DNA from 3 places in the Clostridium sp. Marseille-QA1073 genome. Region 2 is predicted to be linked to each of the others. Evidence: riboswitches for the same ligand, from Rfam matches in the RefSeq annotation. Region 2 holds a riboswitch; each other region holds the start of a gene.

What was found. Region 2 has a riboswitch for thiamine pyrophosphate ahead of thiW (energy coupling factor transporter S component ThiW). Riboswitches for the same ligand answer to the same signal wherever they lie in the genome.
Region 1: another riboswitch for thiamine pyrophosphate. It lies ahead of thiT (energy-coupled thiamine transporter ThiT); the one in region 2 lies ahead of thiW (energy coupling factor transporter S component ThiW).
Region 3: another riboswitch for thiamine pyrophosphate. It lies ahead of thiE (thiamine phosphate synthase); the one in region 2 lies ahead of thiW (energy coupling factor transporter S component ThiW).

The regions. Positions count from the first base shown of each region.
Region 1 is NZ_JBSVQM010000011.1:92,025-100,647, forward strand. It holds gene ACY1IQ_RS11740 (hypothetical protein) at 1-246, shown strand, start outside; gene ACY1IQ_RS11745 (hypothetical protein) at 351-1,163, shown strand; gene thiT (energy-coupled thiamine transporter ThiT) at 1,197-1,826, opposite strand; TPP riboswitch at 2,018-2,118, opposite strand; gene ACY1IQ_RS11755 (hypothetical protein) at 2,174-2,353, opposite strand; gene ACY1IQ_RS11760 (GGDEF domain-containing protein) at 2,636-3,682, shown strand; gene ACY1IQ_RS11765 (cold-shock protein) at 3,905-4,105, opposite strand; gene nrdD (anaerobic ribonucleoside-triphosphate reductase) at 4,443-6,566, shown strand; gene ACY1IQ_RS11775 (ArsR/SmtB family transcription factor) at 6,713-7,792, shown strand; gene ACY1IQ_RS11780 (ABC transporter ATP-binding protein) at 7,988-8,623, shown strand, end outside.
Region 2 is NZ_JBSVQM010000017.1:71,463-80,085, reverse strand. It holds gene ACY1IQ_RS14860 (zinc ribbon domain-containing protein YjdM) at 137-478, shown strand; gene ACY1IQ_RS14855 (arginase) at 2,124-2,825, shown strand; gene ACY1IQ_RS14850 (GGDEF domain-containing protein) at 3,160-4,050, shown strand; partial or broken gene ACY1IQ_RS14845 (metallophosphoesterase family protein) at 4,340-4,981, shown strand; gene ACY1IQ_RS14840 (pyruvate kinase alpha/beta domain-containing protein) at 5,117-5,662, shown strand; gene ACY1IQ_RS14835 (hemerythrin domain-containing protein) at 5,774-6,178, shown strand; TPP riboswitch at 6,242-6,350, shown strand; gene thiW (energy coupling factor transporter S component ThiW) at 6,499-6,981, shown strand; gene thiM (hydroxyethylthiazole kinase) at 7,120-7,974, shown strand; gene ACY1IQ_RS14820 (NAD(P)-dependent malic enzyme) at 8,213-8,623, shown strand, end outside.
Region 3 is NZ_JBSVQM010000038.1:14,403-23,025, reverse strand. It holds partial or broken gene ACY1IQ_RS20185 (lysophospholipase) at 1-50, shown strand, start outside; gene ACY1IQ_RS20180 (PF20097 family protein) at 142-378, shown strand; gene thiC (phosphomethylpyrimidine synthase ThiC) at 529-1,842, opposite strand; gene thiE (thiamine phosphate synthase) at 1,811-2,974, opposite strand; TPP riboswitch at 2,980-3,080, opposite strand; gene ACY1IQ_RS20165 (N-acetylmuramoyl-L-alanine amidase) at 3,180-3,986, opposite strand; gene lipA (lipoyl synthase) at 4,589-5,455, opposite strand; gene ACY1IQ_RS20155 (PKD domain-containing protein) at 5,882-6,352, shown strand; gene ACY1IQ_RS20150 (ZIP family metal transporter) at 6,568-7,365, opposite strand; gene ACY1IQ_RS20145 (HAD family hydrolase) at 7,788-7,949, opposite strand; gene ACY1IQ_RS20140 (flavodoxin family protein) at 8,395-8,623, opposite strand, start outside.

The DNA.
Region 1 (8,623 bases), on a different contig from region 2:
AAACATATAAGAGGTATAGGTATTGATGATTATAAAGTAATTAAGTCAAACATAGGGAAAGATGAAGCTTATGTAATGCAATATAATATTTCTCTTTCTAAAGATGATTTTTATAGAACATATGATTATTTTTTAAATTTGAATGGAAATAAAATAAAATCAAGTTTCTATATAAAAGATAAAAGTTATAAAGAAAATATTCCTATAATATTTGAAAATATAATGAAGACTTTTAAAATCAATTAATATTTGATTTAATATCATATAAGTATTATAATTAAAGATATAAAAATTAAAGGAGAAGCAACATCCGCTTCTCTTTTATTAATTTTATAGTGTGGAGGAAAATTGTGTATAAGTTAAAGAAGTATGCAACAGTATTATTAATATTTCTAGTAAATGTAATGATATTTACTGGTTGTAGTGTGCTAAAGAGTAATAACAATGCTTTTGAATTTATGAAAGAAAAAAAAGCAACTAAAATCACTATTCAAAGCACAAGAGATAAAAGTTATAAATTTACTGTTACTGATGTTGGGGTAGCACAAGAAATATATAAAATTCTATCAAGTGCTAAAGAAGTTGATACAAAAAGTCCATTAGAAGCAGATTATATTTTTGAAATTTATGAAGGACCTGATAAGATTCATAAATTCAATTATATTGCTGGATTAGACAAAAATGATGGTGCAAATTTTTATAATGATGATAAAAACTATATAGTATCAAAACGACTTGATAATGATATAATTAAAAATTTCTGGAATATAAGAAAACCTATAGATTTTCAAAATGTTTATTATGATACAATATACGAGGCAGTAGACATGTATAAGAAGAGTAAAGAAGATAATCCTAAAATAGGAATTAATATGAGTTCAGATTTAGAGATGTCAAAATTTATTTTGTCTACTGATTTATTGAATTTTGAGCAAAGGCTTAATAAGCTGTCTGATGTAACTTTAGTAAAGGATGAAAATGCGGAAGATTTTGGTATAGTGGTGAATATAAATACTGAAGGGTATACTTCTACAAAATATAAAGCGATAATTACCTTTAAGGGACATGCTGGTGAGTATGAAACTAACTATTATGCAGTTAATAAGTATGAAAAAGGTGAATGGAAAATACAAATATACGAAAAGAAACCAGATGATTTTTAAATTAAAGAGCCTAGGGAGTTCCCTAGGCTCTTTTTAGGCTCTTTTAAGTTCTCTTTGTAATCTTTCAAGAGGAAGAACTGCTAATATTAATACACAGATTAATCCATCAAAGAATACATATGAAATATTGTATAAGAATGAATATACTAAAGGAGACATACCTTCTGGTGCATATGCGGCCCAAAATATAAAGCCGGAAATAAAGTGGAATACGAATCTTAGTGAGGTACCAAAAACTGTCCCCAATAATTTATTACTCTTAATTAAGCCTGAAAGACCTATTGCCATAAATGGCAGTGCATAATCAAATAATATTTGTATAGGATGAAGTATTTGAGCTGGACCAATTATAAAATCTAATACTCCTCTTAAAAATCCAGTTAAAACCCCTAGTACAGGACCATAAATATAAGAAATAATTATGATTGGAACCATACTTCCCAAAGTAACACTTCCACCATAAGGTGCATTAAATGGTTTTATAAGGCTAAGTGCTAAGGACACACCTAAGGCTACACCAATTTGAGTTATCATAGATGTAGAAAATTGGATTTTTTTAATTCTTGTAAAAGCAATAATTATTATTAGAACGCCTATTAATGTAAAAATTGTAGTACTACTACTTAAAATTTTTGATAAATTTTCTTGTAATGCATTTAACATAGTTGAACACCCCCCATTTACTTTAGACATCCAAAAGAAAATGATAAATTTAAGATGCCTTGATATATTAAAAATAAAATTGCTTTTAAAAATATACATTAAAGAAATATAAATTTAATAACTATATATTATAAAATGCTAAATATATAAAAAACCTTATGCCAATATAGGCATAAGGTATATTAATCTCCATTTTAATATAGACGCTTTCCTACGCTGGCATTATCCAGTTCAGGTACAAGGGTTAATGAATTGTCCATCTCTCAGCCATAAGGCACCCCTAGCAATTTATTAGATTTTTATTACAATTTCATTATATTATGTAACTAAAGAAAACACAATAAAAATTATAAGAAATCTGCTATTTTATTATTTAGCATAGTTGAAGAATTAGAAAAAGATATATCTACTTTATCACCAACCTTTATATGATTAGGAAGTTTACTTACAGATACATTTATGGTTATACCATCTGTAAGTTCTACAAATGCATCCGTATTATTCATATCTATTACTTTGCCAAACATTAAATCATCCTTTCAACTGTATTATAAATTTTATATTAGACTAATAAATAGACTTAGTTTGAAGATATATAAGAAGATTTACGAAAGTTTTGTATAAATATAAATTTAGAATTACTTTTCTAAAAAATAGATATTTATATATTATTTTTATCTTTTTTATAGCAAATATTCACAATTATTCTGTATAATTAAGAATAAACATATATGTTAAAAAGTGGGGTTAATATGTTGACAAATAATTTACTAGTAACATTGACTGGGGTACTGATATTAATATGTGTTATGGAGGGTTGTATAATATATAGCTACAAAAAAAGCTTAAGAGAAAGAGAAAAAAGAAAAGAAGTTTTATATGCTGTTAGTGAAAAAATAATTTCACTTAAAAATGAAAAAGAGGTTTATGATTTAATATTAAATACAGCTATAAAACTGGTACCTAAGGCGTCTAAAGGCAGCTTACTTAAAATAACAGAAGATAGAAGTGAATTTAAGTTTATATCTCTTTATGGATATTCTGATGATTTAAAAAAAATAATATTAAAAAAAGAGGAAATATACCTTCATGAAATAAATAATTTTAAGGATATTGCAATAATAAAAAATCCTAAAAAATTTAATGAAGTTTATATGGAGCCTTCAAAAAAGTATATGCTTATTTCAACGGAATCTTTAAATATACACAATACTTTAAGTGCACCTATATATTTAGATGGAGTTTTAACTGCAATATTAAATTTAGATAGTACTGTTATAGAAGAGGCTTTTTCAAGTGAAGATATACGAACAGTAAAATATATACTAAATGAATTTAGATTAGCAGTTAGAAGTCATTTAATTCAAGGAGAATTAAGAGAAAAAGCAACTTATGATAGCCTGACTTGTCTTTATAGTAGAGGCTATTTGGAACAGATAATAGAATATTATCTTAACGAATTTCATAATAAGAACTATAGAAGCTCTATAATTTTTATAGATATTAATAATTTTAAATATGTTAATGATAACTATGGACATACTATAGGTGATGAGTTATTGATAAGATTTTCTCAAGCATTAAAGTCTCATATCAATAGCAATAATTTATATGGTAGGCTAGGCGGAGATGAATTTTTAATATTATTAGATAAGTGTAGAGAAGATGAGGCAATTGAAATTATGGAAGATTTAAGAGAGATATGTAAAAATCATAGAGAACAAGACTATACTTTAGATTTCAGCTACGGAATCTTTGAAATAGCTGGAGGAGAAAAATATGATTTTAAGACTATAATTTGTAATGCAGATAAAAAGATGTATAAGAATAAAAAATTTAATAAAGAAATAGTTTAGTACTATAAAAATAACTAGTCAGAGATGAGGTTATATTTTGCATCACACAGATTTAGAGGCTCCAAGTTATCATTAAGTTTAATGATTAAGTGTGATGAAACTAGATTAGTATACTGACTAACTAATTCTTAAATATTACTTAAGTTATAAACACCCTTCATAATAATGTGAAGGGTGTAGCTATTTATAAAGAAATAAGAGTATTTAATTATATAAGCTAAATTATAACTTAATAACATTAGCTGCTTGAGGTCCTCTAGAACCTTCTACAACTTCAAATTGTACTTTGTCACCTTCTTCTAAAGTTTTGTATCCTTCTCGTTGAATTGCAGAGAAATGAACAAATACATCTTCCTCGCCTTCAACTGATAGAAAACCAAATCCCTTTTCAGCGTTAAACCATTTAACTGTCCCTGTTTTCATCTAAATTCCTCCTGAATAAAAAAATTTCAATTGTTATAATTTTACCATATTTATTAAATAATAAAGTTTAAACTTAATATGGTCATAATTAACATTAAATTCTCATTATAGATATATCTTGAGCATTTTTAGAGAGTTTTATACTTTAGACTAGTAGATATTTTAAATAAATCTTTATGTCAATTATGATGTTCACATGAAAAAAGGAATAATTACAAGTTAAATGTAATTAATAAACCATAGTCCATTTTCATAGATATTTTTATAAATTGATATAATTTTTTTAGTAGAGTATAATTATCCGAGTGCAATATGTTGTGTTTTAGGGGGGTAATTTATGCTATATGTTGTTAAGCGAGATGGTAGAAAGGTTGAATTTAACTCTGTTAAGATAACCAATGCTATTAAAGGATCAGCAGATGAAATATCTTATAATTTACTAGAAAGTGAAAAAATAGAGTTAACTCAAAAGATAATAAAAAGAATAGAGAATTTAAATGTAGAAGAATTAACAGTAGAAGAAATTCAAAATATAGTACAGAGTACTTTACTTGAGAATGGTCATAAGCCTATAGGTGTTGCTTATGGAAACTATAGAAAAGAAAGAACTAGGATTAGAGAAATAAAATCTGATTTGATGAAAGCTATAGAAAGAATAGGAGTAGAAACTGATAGAGACAATGCTAATGTTGGAAACAATTTTAGTTCTAAACTACTTAGAATAGCTAGTGAATCTAATAAATGGTATAACTTATCTACTATGCCTAAGCACCTATCAAAAGCCCATGAAAATGGAGATTTATACTACCACGATTTAGATAGTTATAATTTAACTATAAACTGCTTGCATATCCCTACTAAAGAAATTTTAGAAAGAGGTTTTAATACTGGATATGGTTATTTAAGAAAGGCTAAACGTATAGATTCGGCAGCAGAACTTTCTTGTATATTACTTCAATCTACTCAAAACGATATGTTTGGAGGACAATCCCATGCAGATTTTGATAATGACTTAGCTGCTTTTGTAGAACCAACAAGAGAAGAAATAAGAACAGAATTAAAAGAGTTAGGAATACCAGAAGATATATTAGAAGAAGCAGTAGAAAAAAAATTAAGAAGAATAATAGAGCAATCCATGCAGGGAGTTGTTTATAATCTGAATACAATGCATTCTAGAGCAGGTAGTCAAGTTCCGTTTTCTTCCATGAATATAGGAATACCTCAAAGCAAAGATGCAGCACTTATATGTGAAATATTCTTAAAAGAATACGAAAAAGGATTAGGTCGTGGGGAGCAACCTATATTTCCAAATATAATATTTAGAGTTAAAAAAGGTGTAAATAGAGAAGAGAATGATCCATATTTCTATCTATTTAAGCTTGCATGCGAGGTAGCCAGTAAAAGAATGAATCCTACTTTCATGAATATAGACTCTGATTTTAATAAAGTTTATTATGATCAAGGAATAGTTCCGGCAACTATGGGATGCAGAACTTATGTAATGAGTAATTGTAATGGGGAACCAGGAACAAAAGGTAGAGGAAATATAGCCCCAACTACAATAAACCTTCCAAGAGTTGGAATACTTGCGAAAGGTGATGTGAAAAGGTTCTTTTCATTACTAGAAAATAGATTAGAGCAAGCAAGTGAAGCGTTAATGCATAGATATAATGTACTTAAAAAACTTAAAATAAAGGATTTACCTTTTGTTGCAGGTCAAGGACTATTAAAAGGATCAGAAGGATTATCACAAGATGATTCAATTGAACCAATATTAAAGCAAGGTACCTTTGCTATAGGTTTTATAGGACTTGCAGAAACTTTAGTGGCTTTAACTGGAAAACATCATGGAGAGGATGAAGCTTCAAGAGCACTAGGAGTTGAAATAATAACTTTTATAAGAAACTTTACAGATAAATTAACTAAGGAAACTAGTTTAAATTGGGGTTGTTATGCAACACCAGCAGAAGGATTAAGTGGAAGATTTATACTACAAGATAAAAAGATATTTGGAGAAATAGAGGGAGTAACGGATAAAGAGTATTATACAAATAGTTATCATGTACCTGTAGGATTCCCAATATCTATAATAGATAAAATTCATATAGAAGCACCATATCATAAACTTTGTAATTCAGGTCATATAAGTTATTTAGAGGTTGATGATTATCCAAATGGTGACAATATAATGGATATAATTAAGTATGCCTATGAAAATACCAATATAAGTTATTTAGGAATTAATTTTCATATAAAATATTGTAGAGAATGTGGTACTTATTTGGATAGTGAAAAGTTTGAATGCACAACTTGTGGAAGTACAAACATTCAAGGTGTATCTAGAGTAACAGGGTATCTAAGCCTAGATGAAAGATTTGGGCCGGGAAAATATCATGAGAGAGAAGATAGAATTTCTCATACAGAAAATCATAAAAAAGTTTATAATATAGATAATAAATAGCTAAAAGTACCAAGGATGTTTCTTGGTACTTTTAATTATTAGCATTAAGGAATAAAATATATGTTAAGAGCTAAAAGCAAAGATTTATTTTTAGCTTTCTAGATTTGATGTATAATTTGTATAACAGATTTAAATGAGGAGAAAATATGAAAATTATATTTGATGAAGCTATAGGAAAATTTGAGGATTTAGTTTTTAGTCTATATATGTTAGAAAATATGAATTTAATGCATAAAATTATTAATGAATATGGAATAGAATTAGATAAGGACATAGTTAGATTTATAGAAAATGTAGGCAAGTGGAAGGAATTAGATAGAGAAAAGCTAAGGTTCTTTTTTCATGATTATAATAATGGTACTCAGCTTGTGAGCATAGGAGGGGCAACTTTAGGGTATGAAGAACATAGAATAGATAATTTTAATGAAGTATTAATGGATATAGAAAAAAAGGGAGAAGAAGAGTTAACAAAAAATTTAATTAAAGTTATTTTACATTCAATCATAGGTAACTCTAATTTAGTAAATGAAAAATATAAAGAAATTTGCTCAAGTAAACGTGATATTATAGAATATATTAAAAAGTTATCCTATACTCCAGAAGAAAAGTGGAATTTATTTTTATTTATAGATGAACCTAAGAAATATGCTTTAGAGCTTTGCAATTTTTTAAGATTATATAAACCCATATTTGAAAAGTACTATAAAAATTTAGATAAAATTAGAGAAAAATTTAATAAATATTTAAAAGAAAAAATAGAAGAGGAAGGTATAGAATATTTAAATAATCTATCTAAAGTAATTCCTTATAAACAGTTTGAAAAAATATATATCTATCCATTATACATAGGATTTTGTTCTATTAATTATAATATGGTAGATGATAAAACTATTTTTTTGGGAATAGGTTTTAAATATGAAGATTCTGTTTTAAAAAGATTAAAAGACAATGATGAATATGACAAATATAATTTAATCTTAAAAGTGATTTCTGATAAAAGTAAATTTAATATTATAAAATTATTAATGGAAAGAGAAATGTATGGAATGGAAATTGCTGAAAGATTAAAACTTACAACTGCTACAGTTTCTCATCATATGTCTCAATTATTTTTAGCTGAAATAGTATTAATGGATAAACAAGAGGGAAAAGTATATTATAAATTAAATAAAGAGACGTTAAAAAATACAATCAAATATCTTAATAATCAATTCAAGTTGGATTAGAATAGGAACTTAAATTAAAAATAATCATGATGAAATATAACTGTCATCATGATTATTTTTTTATGAAAAAATTAATATATTCATTAGATAAAAACCTAATGAATATATAGACAAATATCTAATTAAATTAGTATAATATTATCATGATGTATATCTAAATGTATATTAGATTAATATCTAAAAAGGGGGGTTTTTATGAAAAAGTATTTGTTTAGGTATAAGAGCTTGTTTGTTATTACTGCTATTATGGCGATTTTGGTGAGGGCAATTGATGTTTCTATAGCTTTTATCTTTAAGTATATTACAGATGTGGCACAGATGGGAGATATAGAAGGTTATAAATTTATTGTTATAGTAATGGTAGGATATTTTATTCTAAATTCTTTAATGAGTATTATAGGAAAAAATGTACAGCATTATTATATTAAAAAGACTATGATATTTTTAAAGATGGACATATTTTCTAATATTCTTAAAAAAGATATAAAAGATTTTAATGTTGATAATAGCGGAAAATATATTTCTATATTATCAAGTGATGTGTCTTTAATGGAAAATGATTATTTTACTAGTATATTTGAAATTATACGAGTAATCTTTGGATTTATATTAGCAGTAGTAAGTATGGTAACTTTAAGCATAGAAATAACCATATCAGTTTTTTTATTAGGAATTTTAAGTTTTTTATTACCACAAATATTTGGGGAAAAGTTAAGTAAATACAGAAGTGAGTATTCTAATAGTCAAGGAGCGTTTATTTCAAAGGTTAAAGATATACTTCTAGGATTTGATGTGATAAAAAGTTTTAATGTTGAAAAGAGAATGATAGAA
Region 2 (8,623 bases):
TTTATGAGGGTCCTATCTATCCAAAAGAAAAATTCCTAAAATATTATAGAGAAATTTCGTAATTTTAGTAGATAAGTAGTTTTTGTGAGCTAATCATAAAATAGAATTTATAATAACAAATGGGAGAAATGAAATTATGCTAGGTTTACCAAATTGTCCAAAATGTAATTCAGAGTACACTTATGAAGATAGAGGTCTTTTTGTTTGCCCAGAATGTGCACATGAGTGGACTTTAGAGACAGAAAAGGAAAATACTGAAGATAAAAAAGTTATCAAAGATGCTAATGGAAATGTATTAAATGATGGTGATTCTGTAACAGTAATCAAAGATCTTAAAGTAAAAGGAAGCTCATCAGTTATAAAAATAGGTACAAAGGTAAAAAACATACGTTTAGTTGATGGAGATCACGATATTGACTGTAAAATTGATGGCTTTGGAGCTATGAAATTAAAATTTGAATTTGTTAAAAAGATATAAATTAAATTTTACATAAGTTCTGGTATAGACACTGTAAAAAATGAAGAAAGAGCAGATAGATTTATTTTTATATAAATCTATCTGCTGTTTTTTATTGGGTTCTGTTTTAAGGTTATATTAATAAATTTACATTATGGAGGATATCATAGCATGGTTAACATTAGCAACAATTCAGAATATGTCCTAAACTATATAAAATTTTCCCAACCACATCTAAAATAAAACTTCTCCTAATCAATTGAAAAATCAAGGTTTAGGAGGAGTTTTTTATTAAATTTATCAAAAATTCAAAGTGGTTGGGAAAATTTTTAATAAATTCTTTATTTTCAATAGCTTAAAGGGTATACTAGAAGTAGAGAATGGCTTAATTGCAGTGATTGAACCTTATACAATTGAAAATTGAGAATGGATAATTGACAATTAAGGTTAAAATTAGTTTTAATCAAACTAATTTTTTTAAAAACAAATGGATTTTAAATTTCTCTTATAAAAAGAGAAATGTCAACAATTCTCCATTGTCAATAGTCAATTCTCAATTGATGAAGTTGAACCTTAACATGAGATGTATTTAAATTAAATGACCAATCCATTGCAAGTTTCTTTATTACATGTTGAACCTTAACATGAGATGTACTTATTTCAATGACAAGTTACAGAGTGTCAAGTGACAAATTGGTCGAAAGTGCTATTAAATATTAAATTTACATTATGTATGAAGATTAATTTTACCAACCTCAAATAAAATAAAACTCCTCATAATCTATTGAAATATCAAGGTTTATGAGGAGTTTTTCTATTGTTTTTCTAAAAATATAAAATGGTTGGTAAAATTTTAAGAAAAGCCTTTATTTTCAAGGGCTTAAAGAGTATAATAAAGATGGAGAATGGCTTAAGCACAGTGGTTGAACCTTAACATAGGATGTATTTAAATTTTGTTGGATCTTATCTTCAATATATGATAATCGTTGTTGAACCTTAACATAGGATGTATTTAAATTTTTGAACAAATGCTTGTTGTTGCTTCAGTATCTCAGTTGAACCTTAACATAAGATGTATTTAAATGTTATTTCAGCCAAATCTTTTTTTAGATAACCTTTTGTTGAACCTTAACATAGGATGTATTTAAATCTATAAACCATTTGTTTCTGCGTTAATACTCATTATTGTCGAACCTTAATATGAGATGTACTTATTTCAATGACAAGCTACAGAGTGACAAGTGATAAATTAGTTGAAAGCGCTATTAAATCGTTTAACTTCATTTTTGAACTTACAAGTTTAACTATAAAATATAAATGACATAGCTATAATAAATTTCAATATTATATGTTTAAAAAATCATATAGTTATAAAAAAAATAAAATAACTTTCAACCTATCTAAGTAAAAAATTACTTAGATAGGCTATTTTTTATTTAGAATATTTTTATGAGATTTAATGAACTGTGGAGAAAAATGGAGTAATAGAGGGATAAGGTTAGATAAAGAATGAATTGTTTATTCATTCTTAGTGGAAGACACTTTATCATAGGAAAACCTACGTAGAAGTGGCTGTAAGGATTTGTAAAGAATATATAGGTGGGCTAGAATTAAAGTATGTATATACATTATTTTAATAACTAGTATAGAAAAAGGAGTTGATTTTATGAATAGGGCTATTTTAAGTGTTGATTGGGACTATTTTGTAAAAATTATACCTCAGTGGTGTGGCTCCTATATTGAAAACCAAAGAGGACTTCTTTCTGCTTGGTATAGAAGATATATAGAAGAAGGTATAAAGGGAGTTAATTTAGAAGAGGAAATAAAGGTAAGTAAAGATGCTTTGAATTTTTGGGATGAGATAAGAAATAAGTTTAATTTTTCAGAGGATATAAGGGTTTTTGTTTCTGACTCTCATAAGTATTCTTATGACATATCAAAATATTATGATTGTGATGAAGTTTTTTTATTTGATGCTCACAGTGATTTGGGGTATGGTGGTTTAGCTTCTTTACGTTTTGAACTTAACTGTGCTAATTGGCTAGGAATATTATTTAAAAATAATATTATTAAAAAAGCTAATATATTTTATAGTCCCTACACCTTAGAAAAACCAGAAGATTTCGAGGAATTAAATAATAATTATGAGATAGATTACTTAGATTTTCCTAAATTTAATGAGAAAAATAACATTGATGCAATTCATATATGTCGTTCAGGAGGATGGACACCACCATGGCTAGATAATGACTTTTATAAATTTATTAAAGCATTAAATTTACCCTATAAAGAACTAGAAAGTTTAAAGAGAATTTGGAGGCCTAAAGAATTAACATTTTCAGAAGAAATTAATTATTTAATAAGTTAACATAAGAATCCACCAGTAAAAATGGTGGATTTTTTCATAAAATAAAATTAGATTTCCATGAAAGGGAGAGTATTGTAATTTTTAAGTGTCTACTATACAAGTATATAGATTAAGCTATTCAATAAGAGATACGCACTTTATATAAAAATTAATATAGATTGCTTGTTGACTAAAATTTTTATAAGATGTTAAAATTAGTCCATAGATTATGATGGAATATAAAATATTGTATTAATACAAAAGATTAAATGTATAAGTAGTTACATTCTTACATAAGTTAAATTTATGGATTTTATGAAGCATAAACTAATTTTAGAAGGGATGCTTAGTTTTAATGAAAGAACCTATAACAATTGAAGTATTAAAGGAAAAGTTAGATTTTTTTAAAACTATATATGATAGTATAAGAATTATTGATCCTGTAAAGAAAAATGTAATGGATTATAAAGAAAGTAGTATTAAAGAAACTAACGAAATTTGCTATAAATATTGGAGTAGTCAGAAGATTTGTGATAATTGTATTGCAATGAGAGCTTATATAGAAAATGATACCTTTATGAAACTAGAAAATACAGCTGAAAAGCTTTTTATGGTTACAGCTATACCCACAGAAATTCAGCAGCATAAAATTGTTTTAGAGTTATTTAAAGATGTTACAAACACTATGATGGTAGGTAGTGGAGAATATGAAAGTGGACGTAGCTTAAAAAACTCTTTAGTTGATATGAATAATATGGTTGTTAAAGATGACTTAACTAATATATTTAACAGAAGATATATCAGCGAAAGATTACCTGCTGATATTATAAAAAGTGTTATTGAGGGAAAACCTTTGTCAGTATTAATAGCAGATATTGATAAGTTTAAAGAAATTAACGATACTTTTGGACATATTGTTGGTGATTTTGTAATAAAAGAAATTGCTAACATTTTATTAGGTTGTATTAGAGGCGATATAGACTGGATTGCAAGATACGGTGGAGATGAATTTTTAATATGCCTTAATAATACAAGTAATAATTCTGCCTATAGTATTGCAGAAAGAATGAGAGTGAAAATTGAGGAAAAGATAATTCAAATTGAAGATAAGAAAATAGAAATCTTTGCTTCCTTTGGTATATTCACTATGTTTAAAGAGCAATTGACTAGTGAAGAAATAATTGCTTTAGCAGACCGAAATCTATATGAAGCTAAAAAAAGAGGCAGAAATAATGTGGTTAAATAAAATTTAATCATATTTTAAAGTAGATATTTAAAATATAGATATCCTAGGTGATAGGCTAAAATATATCTTAAAAAATAAATTTTCTATAAAAATAGTATAAACCCTTAAAATTAAGAATGGTGGATTTTTATTATGTAAATTAAAGATATTTCTTAGATAGATAAGAAATATCTTTAATTTTATATAGAAAAGATAATATATCATGTTTACAGTTAAAAATGATAAAATAAATGCATGATTGGAAAAGATAATTAAAGTTATTAAGATTTTAATTTAATGTGGAGGAAATATGAATTTATTTGTTATAGGTGATGTTCATGGATGTTATTTAGAGCTTAAAAAACTTATTGAAGAACATTGGAATAGTAAGGATGAGTTATTTATTCAAGTTGGAGATTTAATTGATAGGGGAAGTTTTTCACCTAAAACTGTGGAATATTGTAGAGAATTAAAAGAATAGTTTCCTAGTAATGTGGTATTTTTAGAAGGAAATCATGAATTTGAAATTATATATCATTTCTTAAATGAACCTAATGAAAATTGGTTAAGGCAGTGTGGATATGAAACTTTAGAGCAATATAAAAGTGAAAATAAAAATCCAATTGAAGATGTAAATTGGTTTTTAACTTTACCTTTATATTGGGAAAATGAGAATATATTTATAAGTCATGCAGGCCTATCTGAAATTACTTTAAATTGCTTTGATGAAACAGACCCCCATGGGGTTCTATGGAACAGAGGGAAAATAAAAAATATAAATAAATTACAAATAATTGGACATACTCCCTGTGAAAATAGGGAACCTATTTATAATGAGGAAGAGAATTCTTTGAATATTGATACAGGAGCTGGGTATAAAGAGGGAGTTTTAACCTGCGTTAAATTAAATGAAAAAGGAGAAATATTAAAAATTATAAAGATTAATACTTAATATTATTTGGAGAATTATATTTTTATTTTAATGCATTTAAATAGCTTTATTTAATGAATAAAAGGATTTTAGAAGAAACTATGGAACTTATCTATAACAGGAATTTTAATATTAAATAATAAAAGGAGAATGATTATGTATTTTGAAAAAGCAGGAAGAGAGAATACTATAAAAACAATTGAACTTGCAGTTAAAACTGCAAAGGAAAGAGGAATTAAAAATATAGTTGTGGCTTCTAGTGCAGGAGATACTGCTTTACTATTAAAAGATAGTGGATTAAATGTAGTAGTTGTTACTCATGTTAATGGTTTTAGAGAAGCTGGTATTCAAGAAATAAGTGAGGAAAGAATGGAAGAATTAAAGAGCTGTGGATTTAAGGTATATACAAGTACTCACGTATTGTCTGGTGCTGAAAGAGCTCTTTCAACAAAATTTGGAGGAATTTCTCCTGTAGAGGTTATGGCTTATAGTTTACGTATGTTTGGACAAGGTGTTAAAGTGGCAGTAGAAGTAGCTACAATGGCACTAGATGGAGGGACTATACCATATGGAGAAGATATAATTTCTATAGGTGGCTCAGGGAAAGGTGCAGATACGGCAATAATATTAACTCCAGCACATGGTTCAGCTATACTAGATACAAAAATTAAAGAAATAATTTGTAAGCCATATAATTTTTAATAAATTCCTTTATTTAATAAAATTTACAAAGTGTAATAAATGTTACAGAAATATTTGCCTAAAAGTAATAGAATTATGTTAAAATAAGAATTTTACTTTGGGGGTACTTTTATGGCTAATATTAATAATTTAACTAGACAACATATTGAAATCTTAGAGATGATTTATAATATAAAGAAGCTTATAAATAAAGATTTAGAAGTGGAATGCAGTGAAATTGCAAAAAATATAAATTTACTATCAGGAAAGCTAAGAATTCACTTAGAGAGTGAAGATAAATTCCTATATCCAAACTTATTAAAAAATGAAAATGAAAAAATTAAAAATATAGCTAAGTGTTACATTGATGAGATGGGAGATATACTTAGTATATTTAATAATTATAAAAATCAATTTAATACTAGGAGTAAGATAATTAATAATAAAGATAAATTTATTATTAATACAAAAGAGGTTTTTGATAAAATAGAAAAAAGAATGGAAAGAGAAGATAGAGAGCTATATAAATTACTCTAAGATGTATTAAATAAATAAGTTGAATATACAGAAACAAGATGTTAATATTAAACTATAAAGAAAATATTTGCACAGGGGAGCTAGTAAAACTGGCTGAGAGTAAAAGTGTGTACTTTTAGACCCTTAACCTGAACTGGATAATACCAGCGTAGGAAGTGTGTTTGGGATATTTAAATTTATCCTATATTTATGCTGTAAACATAAGCACAAATCCAAAACTGGATTTGTGCTTTTTTAATTTTAAAATATTCAGTAAATTTGAGAATTATCTTAAATTGCATCATTAGCTATGCACAATAAATTTAAAAGGGGGAATCTTTATGAAAACTAAAAAAATAGTATTATCTGCTATGTTTATTGCTATAGGCGTATTAGGGTCATCTATTTATATTCCTATGGGCGTTGCAAAGTGTTTTCCTGTACAACATGCTATAAATGTTGTATCTGCAATAGCGTTGGGACCTGTAAATGGAGCAGCTATAGCCTTTTGTATATCACTACTTAGAAATATTTTTGGCACAGGGACCTTACTTGCTTTTTCTGGCAGTATGGTAGGGGCAACTTTAGCAGGTTATTTTTATAAAAAAACAAAGAAAAATTTCATGGCAGTAATAGGAGAAGTAATAGGAACAGGAATACTAGGATCATTGATGTCCTTTCCTATAGCTAAATTAATTATGGGAAAATCAGTAGGTGCCTTTGCTTTTATAATACCTTTTGGTGTAAGTACAGTAGTAGGAAGTGTAATTGCTTATCTTTTAATTATGGTATTTGAGAAAACTAAAGTTATGAAAACTATTTAATCTTATATAAGGTTAAATATCTATAATTGTAGGGTAAGTTTAGAGTTTAAGGATATCAATTGATAATTAAAGATAATTCTCATAAAGTTTTATAATTGTTAATTTTAAATAATTGTTTAGAATAAGGGGGAACAAAATTTGAGTGAGTATAAACATATAGAAGATGTACTTGAAAAGGGAGGTACTATTTTGGGGCTTATAAAAGATAAAAAGCCATTAATACATCAAATAACTAACTATGTAAGTTGTAATGATTGCGCAAATATAACTTTGGCCTTAGGAGCTTCTCCAATAATGAGTGAAGATGCAGAAGAAGTAGAAGAAATAGTATCTCAGTCTTCAGCACTTCTTATAAATATAGGTATGTTAACAAAAGATACACTAAAATCTATGATATTGGCAGGGAAAAAGGCTAATAGTTTAAATATACCTGTAGTATTAGATCCTGTAGGAATAGCTGCATCCAACTTTAGAAAGAGTTCTATTGAAAAACTATTAAAGGAAATCAACTTTTCTGTAATTAAAGGAAATCTTTCAGAAATCAAAGCCTTATGTGGACTTAAAACCAATTCTAAAGGGGTAGATAGTGAGGAAAATGAAGAGGGTATTGATTATATAAAAGAAGGAAAAGCTTTAGCTGAAGCTTTAAGCTATAAATTAAATTCAGTAATATGCATAACTGGAAAGATAGATATTATATGCTATAAAGATATATGTTATATAGTAGAAAATGGACATAGCATTATGAGTAAGGTCACTGCCATGGGATGTATGATGGGAGCTGTAATTGCAACATTAGTTTCCGTAACTAAAGAGCATTTAATATCAACCCTAATAGCAGTAACATTACTAGGAATTTGTGGTGAATTAGCTGAAAGAGAGATAAAAAAAGGAATCGAAGGCAGCGGAACTTTTAAAATAAAATTTTTAGACCAAGTATATAATTTTTCAGAGGAGAAATTATATACAAACCAAAAAGTTTATAAAGTGTAATTAATATATTTTATTAAAAAGATGCTTTAATTTATAGACTTTTTGATTTTGAACAGCTGCTTATAATAATTAGATAAATATTATAAAAAGGAAATTAAAATTAAATTTAACATATAATTCTGTCTTACAAGTTGTATTTGTATTCAATAATATATATTATAAAGATAGATATTATTTAGTTTATACAGTAGTGTAAACTAGTAAAATTAGAAATTATTTTTATAATGGAGGATTTACTATGAACTTAAAAGAGACAGCATTAAAGTTTCATAAAGATTTTCAAGGGAAAATTGCACTTCACTGTAAGGTACCGGTAAATAATAAAGAAGATATGACACTAGCGTATACACCAGGAGTAGCAGAGCCTTGTATGGAAATAAGCAAAGATTATGATAAGGTTTATGATTATACATCAAAAGGAAATTGGGTAGCTGTAGTAACTAATGGTACTGCGGTATTAGGTCTTGGAGATATAGGGGCAGCAGCAGGACTACCAGTTATGGAAGGAAAATCAGTATTATTTAAAGCTTTTGCAGGAGTAGATGCTTTTCCTATATGTCTTGACACAAAGGATAGCAAAAAGATAATAGAAACTGTTAAATTAATGGAAAGCTCATTTGGAGGCGTTAACCTAGAAGACATAAAAGCT
Region 3 (8,623 bases), on a different contig from region 2:
AGGAAGTATTTGAAGATATCATAAACTGGTTAAATTTAGTGATTGTATAGTGTCTTAAAATATAATAATATTTTTCTTAAACTTTTAAAGCTTTTTATTAAAGTTATAAAATATAATAAATATTAAGGAGTAGATTTAGTTATGCAATGTCCCTATTGTGAAAATGAAATGTGTCCAGGAAATATTGAAGCTGATGGAAGAAGTAATTTAATATGGGTAGATTCAACTCACAAAAGAAGTATCTTTTCTAAACTTAAGGGTACAGATTGTATTATTTTAGATGAGACAGACCTTTTTACTAGATGTAAAGTTAGTGCATTTCACTGCGATAAATGTAAAAAAATAATTATAGATACAACATACTCTTTAATAAGGTAATTAACCTTTTCTTTATAATAAGATTTAAATTATCTATAAGATACGTGAAATTAAAAAAAGGTATATAATTTAAATTTATTTATCTAAATTATATACCTTCTGATTTTATATTTTATTAGATTTTATAAAATTAACTTTTGAAATGTTTTTTTAATCATCTTCTCTTAAAATATTTATATTTTTTCCTTGAAGAATTTTATTCATGTTTCTCATTGAGCACATTTTACCGCACATAGTGCAACTATCTTCATGTTCAGGCATGGATTCACGTCTATATCTTCTAGGTTTTTCTCCGTCAATAGCTAAATTAAACATTTCTTCCCAATCCAACGCTTGTCTTGCTTTGCTCATTTTATAATCTATATCTTTTGCACCCTTTACATTTTTAGCTATATCGGCAGCATGAGCGGCTATTTTAGAAGCAATTATCCCCTCTTTCATATCTTCTAAGTTTGGAAGTCTTAAATGCTCTGCTGGAGTTACATAGCATAAAAAGTCTGCTCCATAAGTAGCTGCAATAGCCCCACCAATTGCACTTGTAATGTGATCATATCCTGGTGCTATATCCGTAACTAATGGTCCTAATACATAGAAAGGTGCTCCATGACAAAGTTTTTTCTCAAGTAACATATTAGCTTCTATTTCGTTAATAGCCATATGACCTGGTCCTTCAATTATAACTTGTACATTTCTTTCCCATGCTCTTAAAGTAAGTTCTCCTAATATCATAAGTTCTTTTATTTGACAGGCATCAGTAGCATCATTTATAGAGCCTGGTCTGCAAGCATCACCTAAACTTAATGTTAGATCATATTTTTCACAAATGTCCAGTAATCTATCAAAATGCTCATAAAATGGATTTTCCTGATTATTTAATTCCATCCAAGCAAATAGTAATGATCCACCTCTTGAAACTATGTTAGTAAGTCTTTTATTTCGTTTAAAAGTATTTATAGTCTCTCTATTTAAGCCCGCATGGATAGTAACAAAATCTACTCCATCCATAGCATGTTTTTCAACTACATCGAAAAACTCATCTACAGTTATATCCTTGAGTTCTTTATCATAAAATCCCACTACATCATACATTGGAACAGTACCAATCATTGCAGGTGACATATCTATTAGTTTTTTTCTAAAATCATAAGTTTTACCATAATTACTTAAATCCATTATAGCTTCTGCTTTCATTTCTAAGGCTATTTTGACTTTTTCAAGTTCCGCTTCAATATTAGCACAATCCTTTGATATACCTAGATTTACATTAATTTTCGTTCTAAGACCTTGTCCAACACCTTCTGGTGACAAGCTCTTATGATTCTTATTTGCAGGTATTGCTATTTTACCCTCTGCAACTAAAATTCTTAACTGTTCTATATCTATGTTTTCCTTTTCTGCAACAATCTTCATTTCCTTTGTTATAATGTGCTTTTTAGCAGCATCCATTTGAGTTGTGTAGTTCATAGTTATCCTCCTCATTTATCCCATTTATTATTTTTCTAATATTATTAACTTTAGCCTTTATATTTTCTGTACTAATAAGTTCAGAAATCATAGCAAAGCATTTGCCTCCATGGCTTATTACATCCATTAAATTTTCTTCTTTTATGCCACCTATTGTTACGGAGGGTAATTTTATATTTTTTGACACCCATTTTAAATATTCTAGCCCTTCTGAATATTCTACATCTTTTTTAGTTGTAGTATTAAATATTGGGCCTATACCTATGTAATCAACCTTCTTTTCTAAAGCTAAAAGAGCTTGATTCTTATTATGAGTAGAAAGTCCAATTATCATATTAGGTGCTATTTTTCTTGCTTCTAGTGAATCCATATCTTCTTGCCCTAAATGTATACCATCAGCTTTTACTGCTAATGCAATATCAATATCATCATTTACAATAAAGGTTACATTATTTTTTTTAGTTAACTCTCTAATAATTTTACATTGATTTAATTTGTAAACTTTGTCTTTATTTTTCTCTCTATATTGAATTATTTTAATACCACTTTCAATTAGTTCTTTAGTTAGTTGAATATTATCTCTTCCATTAGAAAAATCTTCTCCTAAAATAGCATAAATATTGTCTTTAAAATAAAACTTTCTACTTGGATAAGTTTTTTCAAGATAATAAGATTTAAACCTTAAAGTCTCATATTTTTTACCATATTCATAGTAGCCTAATACTTTTAATAATTCCTCAATAGTTCTTAGTCCTTCTTGTATCCTTTTAAAATTAGATTTTATTAATGCTTCAATAGTTTCTTTTTTATCTACAGTAGTTTTTAAAGATATAGCAGCACCAATATCATTTACTGAATCTCTATAAGTTATAAGTTCATCACTGTCAAAAGTTTTTCTTACATCATGTCTTAATTGTCTAAGTTCTTTAGTTTTTATTTCATCATTATAGTAGAATCTACATAGGTCCTCTAATACTCTAACACCTTCAGATACCCTATTTATATTTGCATCAATAATTCTATATATAGACAAAATACTATCACCTCCTAAAACAAAATGTTGAAAGGTTATTATTTTTAATGTACTTTTATTAAAATTAAAAAGCTTGCCAAAGGCAAGCTTAAAATACATATAAAAGTGCATTTACTCTGCTTCCCTACGGTGGTATTAACCACATCAGGTTCAAGGGTTAGGCAAAATCTGCCCTCTCAGCCATAAGGCACCCCTAGCAATAAGGTTATTTAATTCTTTAACTTCATTATAACAATATTTAATATTTTTGCAACATATATCTAGAAATAATCAAATTATAAATTCTATTAAATGGATATTAGACTTATAAAATCTTTGCATAACTACTATTTATATATCCTCCACTATTGCCATAATATATAGAATACCAACCATTAGATTTTTTATATAACTTAACTTTATCATTCTTTTTTAGTTGTCCAATTACTGAATAGTTTATACTAGGTCCACTTCTTACATTTAAAATATCGGCAGTGATTTGTGCTATTTTATCTTTGATGGAATAATCATCATCTTCCATATTTTTTACAGGCATAGCTGGAATAGTTTCTTTATTATTATCATCAATACCAGTTAAGGCTTTAAATATACTTTTAGCTATGGTATAGGGCCCAAGTTTTTGCCATAAATTCATATCATTTTTATTATCTACAAATGCAACTTCTGGTAATATACAAGACATATTAGTTTCTCTAGGAACGTATAAGCTTTTATTTTCTTTTACTCCTCTATTTCTAAATCCTAAATTAGATATGGCATCAACTACTGCTTTAGCATAACTTGAAGCTAGTCCAGAATTGGAAAACACATATACTTCTGTACCATAACCATTTCCATCAGAGGAGTTATGATGCATGCATATATGAAGTTTCGATTTATAATTATTAGCTCTATTTACTTCTACTACTAGGCGTTCATTTGCAGATAAATCTTCACCATATGGTGTCACATCATATATTGTTAAATTGTATTTATTGCATAATTTAACAAATTCTTTGGTTATTGATTTATTTAATTCAGCTTCAATCCTATATCCTACAGCGCCAGAGTCTGTTTTAGTACAATGTCCTGCAGATATAGTTAGTTTATCACCTTTATTTATCAGTGCCATAATATTATCACCTCAATTATATATATGCATATAAAAGGATTATCAATATATGAAGTATGATTTTATTTTTAAGTTGTATTAATCAAACTCATAGGTTTCTATAGAAGCTTCTCTATTATAGATTTTTCACTAATAAATTAATAGTTATGAGAAACAAAGCATATAAATTAGCTCGTAAACCACTGTATTATTTTGCTAAGGAAAAAATACTCCACCGTAACTACAAGTATGCAAGAAATTATAAAGCAGCTAAGCTTAAATTCTGCCATTTTATCTTTAAAATACTCCCCTCGGAAAAGTGAAAAGAAATCTGGTGTAAAGGAATACCTAATACTTTCATTTAAATCATCAATACTATTAAATATTAACTTAAATATAGCCTTATAAATTGGTATATTTATTAATATTAGTATAAAAATAAGCATGTATATATTTCACTCCTTAAATTTTACTATATACCTATTATTGTAGAAATGTCTTATTTATCAATATATAGATTATATTATAACTAAAAAATAGTTAGCAATTACTAATCAAATTGAAAACCCAGTGCCGTAAAAGAGCATTGGGTCTTTAATTTAAATACAATATAATTCTATATTCTAAGCTTTTAATAAGCTTTCAAAAACTTCTGCCGCATAGTAGGAACTTCTTACTAATGGCCCACTAGCCACAAATTTAAAGCCTAAATCTTTACCGATAGTTTCATATTTTTTAAAAGTATTAGGATGAATATATTCTACAACATCTATATGTTCTTTTGATGGCATTAAATACTGTCCTATAGTTAATATATCGCAATCTACTTTCTTTAAATCCTTCATCAATTCTATAACCTCTTCCTCACTTTCACCTAATCCTACCATAAATCCAGATTTGGTTAAAATATTTGGATTTAGCATTTTTACGTTTTGTAAAAGCTCTAGAGATCTTTTATAAATTGCCATAGGACGAACTTTATTATATAAATTTTTTACAGTTTCAATATTATGATTAATTATTTCAGGATTAGAATTCACTACTGTTTTCAATGCCTCAATGTCGCCTTTAAAATCGGGTATTAACACCTCTGTCGTAACTTTTCTATCTAGCTTTTTTATTTCTTTTACAGTTTTTGCAAAATGATTAGCTCCACCATCAAGTAAATCATCCCTTGTAACTGAAGTAATTACTACATGTTTTAGGTTCATTTCCTTTACAGTTTGCGCTAAATTATATGGTTCCATCGGATCAACTTTTTCTGGGGCATCTTTTGTAACCTTACAAAACTTACAATTTCTAGTGCAATTTTTACCTAAAATCATAAATGCTGCTGTACATTTATTATAACATTCTCCATGATTAGGGCATCCTGCTTCTTCACAAACTGTATTTAACTTATACTGGCTTAGCAAAGAACTAACCTTATTGATATTTCTACCACTTTGTAATTTTACCTTTAACCATTCTGGTTTTCTTAAATATGTCATTAACCCACCTCTATTTCATATACTCCCTTTTAACTTTAAGCTATATATCATAATTACTTATATATAAATTATAACATCAATTTAAAAGAAAAATTGTAATATTATAGTAAAGTAATATATTTTTTCTTGTATTGCATTCTATATATAACATGTTTATGCATATTAAACATTTTAAAAGTTCATTTAATAATAAATATTTTTCATATTTAAAACAAATTTTAGACTAGGTATTTTTAAATATTTAAAATACCTATTAATTTTTCTTCCTTACCATTCATTTACAATATTATAATATATCGGTAACAGTTGTTAACAAATATGGAATATATACTTTATGTATTATCTAAAGGGGGATGCAATGGAATTAATAGTAATAAATTTTATCTAGTGAATTTAATTTAATGATATTAAGGGAGGAAATTTATTATGGTCAAAAAGAGTTTTTTTAAAAAAATAATTTCATTAACTACACTAGTATTAACTGTTTTACTATGCTCTTTCATCAATGTTTCAGCAAAAAATTTAACAGATGTATCTCTTCAAGGATATCCAGCATATGAGGTTATACCTTTAAAAGTAGACATTCAATCACTTAAAGGACCTTCTGGACCTATTGGTTTGATAAATAGCACTTTCGATTTTAAAGCTAATTTTAAAGATTTTAATGGAAATGAACCTTACTTAATTTCGAATTCATCCTATACTACAAAATATTTATGGGATTTTGGTGATGGAAACACTAGTAAGAGTAATTCACCAAGACATACTTATGCAAAACCTGGAATATATACTGTAAAAGTTAGTATAAAATGTTCCCCTTTACAAACTAGGCCAGGAGAACATCTTAATACGATATTTTATAGTGGAGAAGGAACACAAATTATTGAAGTAAGATAATTTGCGTAATCCTTAGAGGTACTTCCATGGAAGTTGAAATAAAAATAAATGATATATATACCACTACTAGAATCATTATCTATGCAATGAAGTCAGAGAAAAAAGACTTAGTCTGATTTAAAAATTATCATTAGATAGTATTAAATTGATAACAGCCTTGATGCACAAAAAAGTCATCAAGGCTGTTATTTTTTATCTATCTATAAAAAGACTATCTATCCTAACGCCACATCAAGAACCATCATAATAAGAAAACCAACCATTACTCCTATAGTTCCTGAATGCGAATGCTCTCCTAGATGAGCTTCAGGTATTAATTCTTCTACTACCACGTATATCATAGCACCTGCTGCAAAGGATAAAAACCAAGGCATAATTCCTTGAATTGAACCAACTAACAATACTCCAATAATTCCAGCTATAGGTTCCACTATGCCTGACAACGCTCCATATATAAAAGCTTTTGTATTTGATAATCCTTCTTTTTTAAGTGGCAATGATATAGCTGCCCCTTCTGGGAAGTTTTGTAGTGCCATTCCAATTGCAAGAGCTGATGCCGATGCAATGCTAACTGTAGAATGTCCACTTCCTGCAAGTCCAAAAGCAAGTCCAACAGCTAAACCTTCTGGAATATTGTGTAGAGTTACTGCAAATACAAGCATTGTGGTACGTTTTAAAGATGATGGAAGCCCCTCTGGATGATTGCTATCTAAATGAAGATGTGGCAATAAATTATCAAGTAAAAGTAAAAATAATCCACCGATAATAAAACCTCCTGCAGCTGGTATCCAACCAATCATTCCTTGTTCTTCTGCCATTTCTATAGAAGGAATAATAAGAGACCATACTGATGCTGCTATCATTACCCCTGCTGCAAAGCCTAAAAATATACGTTGCAAATTTGGCTTTATTTCTCCTCTAAAAAGAAACACCATTGCGGCACCTAAGGCTGTTGCTAAGAAAGTAAATCCTGTTCCTATGGCCGCAAGTGCAACCGGGCTTAATGTATTCATAAATGTCACCTCCAAGTAAATTCAAAATGTAATATAATAATCATTTATAACAAGTTAATATTCTTAGTAATTATAAAACTCTTAGTAATTCTATTAAACTACTACCTTCTACTGTTAAGCATATAATCAAATAAATACATTTAAATGATATTGATTATCAATTAATATTATATACCCTTAAATAATTTATATCAATATATAATATTAAATTATTAAATTAATTTACATAAAACACCGAAATTTTCCTTTTACAAGCTGCTTAAATTCAACTTTGTAGTGTAGGTCTACAATTATCCTTGGAAACTAACTTATAATATCTTGTAGATAATCTTTTATCTCCTTATAGCTCTTTACCTCTAAGAAATTTCTATTATTTTTATTCCTATCTACAATATTCTCTTGTTTATTAAACCAAATAGCTTTTATCTGGGCATTACATCATACTTAAAGCTATTTCCTATATACCATACCTGATTATTATCCAAACCTAATTTTTTTAATGCCAATTGAAAAATTCTTTTATCTAGCTTTCTAAAACCATATTCACTGGTTGATATAACAAATTCAAATCTACTAGCATCTATTCATAACTTCTTAATTCTGCCTTAATAATTTCTTCTGAAAAAGTAGAGTTCCTTAAGATAGCTTTTCTAATAACCTTCTTATCTTTTAAAGGATTATTTTTATGTATCTCCTATATCAAATAATCTAGCTTTAGGTTTATTCATTTTTTATTAATCCTATCTATAAATATTAAATAAGTAAACATATGACTTGTAGAAAATAATTAAGACTTTATTTATAGTAATATTTTACCACATAACCTTACTGTAAAGAAGTTCAACTATTTTAAATTTTTTTCTAACAGTACTATCAGTAATAAAATATAGTGCTAAAATTACTAACTTCTTAAAATAAAACCAAATAAAAAATGAAATGTGTAGCAATTCGTTACACATTTCATTTTTATCTCACATAAAATCTATTTATTTATCATTTGATATATCTTCATTCTTTCATAAACTAATTCTATCTTATAAAGTTCGTAAATACTTTACGTTCCTTCTCATTTTCTTCTATATTTTCTTTACCAGCCTCAATAACCTTCATAAGCCATGACATATTTTTGCCTAAAACTCTCATAATTTGCATTCCTTCTTCATCCTGAGTTGCTTCCCCTGGAACTGTACCATAAACTACATTCCAATAATTTGATGTAGGCATTACCATCTCTGAATAGTTAATATAATTATTTAAT